Regions from separate parts of the Vibrio sp. CB1-5 genome, predicted to be linked through region 1. Evidence: riboswitches for the same ligand, from Rfam matches in the RefSeq annotation. Region 1 holds a riboswitch; the other holds the start of a gene.
What was found. A riboswitch is a leader RNA that binds a small molecule or an ion and turns the genes downstream of it on or off. The one in region 1 is predicted to bind lysine.
Positions count from the first base shown of each region.

Region 2: linked by a shared signal. The riboswitch ahead of lysC (lysine-sensitive aspartokinase 3) and the one ahead of ACJB0T_RS10405 (Na+/H+ antiporter NhaC family protein) in region 1 are both predicted to bind lysine.

Region 1 is NZ_JBJHPB010000011.1:95,743-98,215, forward strand. It holds gene ACJB0T_RS10405 (Na+/H+ antiporter NhaC family protein) at 1-1,164, opposite strand, end outside; lysine riboswitch at 1,283-1,466, opposite strand; gene ACJB0T_RS10410 (H-NS family histone-like protein) at 2,028-2,435, shown strand.
Region 2 is NZ_JBJHPB010000002.1:1,183-3,655, forward strand. It holds gene lysC (lysine-sensitive aspartokinase 3) at 1-746, opposite strand, end outside; lysine riboswitch at 847-1,021, opposite strand; gene ACJB0T_RS01495 (pyridoxal-phosphate-dependent aminotransferase family protein) at 1,236-2,354, shown strand.

The DNA of each region.
Region 1 (2,473 bases):
ATTGCCTTGAACCGTTGAAGAAAGGTACGCACCCGTCTTCATGTCACCGATAACAGAACCGATAGACCATGCAAAGAATAGAATAAGAATGGCGCCGAACATGGATTTTGCACCAATCCACATTGTCGTTGCGATATCAGCAGCAGACAGCTTCTGTTTAACAACAGTAAATACCGCCGTTAGGAGACCTGCAGAACCACCGTAAATAAGCGAAGTGCCTACATCGGTATTTTCAAATGCACCAAGTAAGTTAAATGCAATATCATCCGCAGCCAGAGCTTGGCCACCGGTGTAAATCATCGCAGCAATCATAGCGCCGATTAAAACTAAGATTGGCAGGACTAGGTCAGAAACAGAACCAAAATCGCTTTCCTTAATATCCAGCTCTTCATTCAGTTCATGCGCTTCTTCTGCGTCGTTCTCTTTATCCTTATCGAAACCTAGGCCTTGTTTCGCGTTCAACTCATGCTTGCGCATTGGGCCCACATCAAGTTGGAACCAGGCAACGGCAAATACCATCAAGAGTGCAAATACAGCGTAGAAGTTCATAGGAATAAGGCGAACGTAAGCACCAATTGCAGAATATTCTGTAATGCCATGAGCAACCAAGATACCGCTAACGATAGTCATGATGTATGCGCCCCAGCTAGATGCTGGCATAAGCACACACATTGGCGCAGCGGTTGAGTCAAGAATGTAGGCTAGCTTAGCGCGCGATACATAGAAACGGTCAGTAACAGGACGAGAGATCGCACCAACAGCTAGGCTATTAAAGTAATCATCAACGAAGATAAATACGCCCAAGAATGCAGCTAGAAGCTTTGAACCACGCTTGCTTTTTACTCGAGCCTGTGCCCATTCAGCAAAAGCTTTCGTACCACCAGACAGCGTCAACAACGCAGTCATCATACCCAATAGCAACAAGAAGCCAACAATACTCATGTTCCAAGTATTCAGACCACCATCTTCAATAACCACACCAGAAACGGTGTCGAACACGTAGCCTGCGGCGTTGACTGCAGAATAGTCATTAAGTAAGAAGGCACCCAAAACGATACCAACACCCAGCGAGAGTAAAACGCGACGGGTAATAATAGCCAAACTCAATGCTACGATCGGCGGTAGCAGTGATAATGGTGATGTAGCAAAATCGATTAAATTCATGATCTTCAAAAACCAGTTTTTATTATGGTCAGAGATCTACTGCAGACATGCGTCAATAGACGAGAAGTCCAGACGCAAACGTTGAACTAAGCGAAAGGGAAGCGAACACTTCACCCAACCCTACAGTAGCGCTCCATAGTTTAACAATATAATAGACTATGGCAGTGTTGTTCCTTTCGAAGACAACCCCAGCGAGGCAGATTGATGGTCTTTTCTCACTTCGGCGACAATGCCTTTCATCACCGTTCATTGGTATCACCCCAACGATGGTTACTGATCATTATCGCGCCTCTACATCAAGAGAAATCATTCACTACTCAGACTGACTAGAGTGAAAGAATGTGCTTTCTCTTGCATTAGGTGCAAGCCATTGTACTTATGAAATCGTCAATTGCAACATGAATGATGTTGCAACTTGGTAAAGAATTGACTCTATTTGTGAACATCGTAGTATCAAAGCTATCTCAATGCATTTTAGCAAACTCAATCACACTACTAGCGATTTATGCGACGTAATCCATATTGTTTTATAAACTTTTTAATAACATTGCGGTTATAAATACATCAGTAGTAAGTTGAATAATTACTTTATCTCTATTGATGCACTCTACAAATCAAGCTTCTAGTACAATATGCAACAAAGTCCAAAAATTTAATGACTTTTATGAAGGAAGATTCAAAATTGAATCAATATTGCACTAATCTTTCCTGAACGTCAGGTTTTGAGCACGTTAATCATCATCAATTATCAAATTTCTGTAAGAATTCTTATTTTTATTGTTTTGATACTATGAAAATATTGTCAATTTTAAATTTGATGTTTATTATTAATCGAAACCAAATAAATAACTCATGGGAATGTCATGTCTGAATTAACTAAAACTCTACTTAATATTCGTAGCCTGCGTGCATTTGCTCGTGAACTTACTATTGAGCAACTGGAAGAAGCACTAGAAAAACTAACCACTGTTGTTGGTGAAAGACAAGAAGCGGAAGCAGAAGAGCGTGCAGCAAAACAAGCTCGTGAAGCTAAGCTAACTGAATATGCGCAAATGATCGCTCAAGACGGTATCGACGTTGAAGATCTTATTGCGGCGCTTTCTGGTGAGTCTAAAGGCAAAACAAAAGCTAAACGCGCTCCACGCCCAGCAAAATACAAGTATGTAGACGCAACGGGTGCAGAAAAAACTTGGACAGGTCAAGGTCGTACACCTTCTGTTATCCAAGCAGCACTAGACGCAGGCAAATCTCTAGAAGACTTTGAAATTTAATTCAAAGCCCTTTAGTCATTTATAAAAAAGCGCCAATA
Region 2 (2,473 bases), on a different contig from region 1:
GCTTCACTAAAGCTGATCTCTGGGATTGGACGAGCATTTGGTGCAATGCGTGGGTCGGTCGTGTAGATACCTGGTACATCTGTCCAGATTTCAAGACCAGCAGCTTCTACGGCTTCAGCAATTAGTGCTGCGCTGTAATCACTACCGCCACGACCTAGCGTGGTAGTCTCGCCATCTTCATCTGAGCCGATAAAGCCCTGTGTAACTACAACATGTTGTTTGCAAAGAGGAACCAGCTTCTCGCTAGCTGCTGCTTTGGTCGCTTCGATGTTTGGCTCTGCCTTACCGTAATCACTGTCAGTCTTAAGCGCTTCACGAATATCAAAACGCACTGCATTGATACCACGCTCTTGCATCAAGCGAGTAAGGATATGCGTGGACATTCGCTCGCCACATGCCACTAGGTGATCGGTAAGCTTTGGAGTAGCCGCAATGCAAGCTGCTTCTGAAAGCGTTGCTACCTTTTCAATCAAAGCATCAACACGTGCTTCAATAGAGCTAACGTCATTGAGCTTTGACATAATGTCGGTGTGGATATCGCGAAGCTTGCTAATTAGCTCTGCACGACGAGCTTCGTCTTTAACGCCGTTTGCAAGTTCAACCAATATGTTGGTTACGCCTGAGCAAGCGCTACTCACGACCAATTTGGTTTGCGGGTTATTTTCGATGATTTCGGCACAACGGCTCATGGCTTCGAAGTTGGCGACGCTTGTTCCGCCAAATTTAGCTACATTGAATGCGCTCACAGTGTTTCTCCAGGACTTCCAGTTTAAAGTTTAAGGTTGGTAACCCAACATCCGATGTTTGAAGAGAGAAATAGAGCAGAGGAATCTGAATATTAGAATAGACCTCAGAAGCTCTTCACCAAATCTTGGTGACAGTTAAAGGGATTCAGCCCGTTTAACCGACAAACTAAATCCGACAATTTTAGTTCATCTCGGCACTGCTCCCCATGAGTGAATTGTATTGAAGTTGCGGCTTCACAAATCACTTGCCTGGGCAGTGCTCCTCTTCCGCTGTAGCATCGAGAACGTCAATGAAAACGATTGGCTACAGATAGTGTGTTTATTCAACGTTTTTGCGTGCCAAAAGTCAATGGATGTTTATGCATTTCACATGAAAAACTTGAGTGGTTGGATGTTGCAAAAATGTTGTTTTTTCGCCATTGTAGATGACATTAACGTCCACGTGATGTTTTCCCCAACAACTACAATAACCTAATAGGATAACTGCCCATGACCATTTCAAGCTTTGTGCCCCCTCACCGTACCCTAATGGGACCTGGCCCATCTGATATCTATCCGCAAGTATTGCAGGCCTTAAGCCGCCCAACGATAGGTCACCTTGATCCGCTTTTTATTGGCATGATGGATGAGCTGAAAGCGCTACTGAAATACGCATTCCAAACAGAAAATGAATTCACAATCGCGGTTTCTGCTCCTGGTAGTGCTGGTATGGAGACTTGTTTTGTAAACTTAGTTGAGCCAGGTGATAAGGTTATCGTGTGCCGTAATGGTGTGTTTGGTGAGCGCATGCGTGAGAACGTGGTTCGCTGCGGTGGTGAAGCTATTGTGGTGGATGATGAGTGGGGCGCACCTGTTTCTGTGTCGAAAGTAGAACAAGCGATTGCTGAACATCCCGATGCGAAGATCCTTGCGTTTGTGCATGCTGAAACATCAACTGGTGCGGTAAGTGATGCTAAAACGCTAGGAGCACTGGCTAAAAAACACGGCATGCTAACGATTGTGGATGCGGTGACCTCTTTAGGTGGCGTACCACTCCTTGTTGATGAGTGGCAGCTTGATGCTGTTTATTCTGGCAGTCAGAAGTGCCTGTCTTGCGTACCCGGCCTTTCGCCAGTGACGCTTTCTCCTGCGGCGATTGAAGTGATTAAGTCACGACAAGCACCAGTTCAAAGTTGGTTCTTGGATCAGAGCTTGGTACTAGGCTACTGGAGTGGGGAAGGTAAGCGCAGTTATCACCACACAGCGCCAGTAAACAGCCTTTACGCGCTTCATGAGTCATTGGTGCTTTTGAAGAACGAAGGTCTAGAGAATGCATGGCAGCGCCACAAAGATATGCATCTTTTGCTGCGTGAAGGGTTAGAAAACTTGGGGTTGAGTTTCGTGGTTGAAGAAAACAGTCGACTACCACAATTAAATGCGGTCTACCTTCCTGAAGGTGTTGATGACGCTGCAGTGAGAAGCCAATTGCTAGAAGAGTATAACCTTGAGATTGGTGCGGGGCTTGGGGCTTTAGCTGGAAAAGCATGGCGTATCGGTTTGATGGGCTACGGCGCGAGGAGAGAGAATGTAGCGCTTTGTCTAAAGGCGCTTGAGACTGTGTTGAAGTAGTCTTTGCAACACTAGATAACTGACGCCATCCCCTTGAAAAAGGGGATCTCGTGCGGCAAGTGACTCACACAATTTGACCGCGGTACTCGCGGATGAAGATCCTCACTTTCGTGAGGATG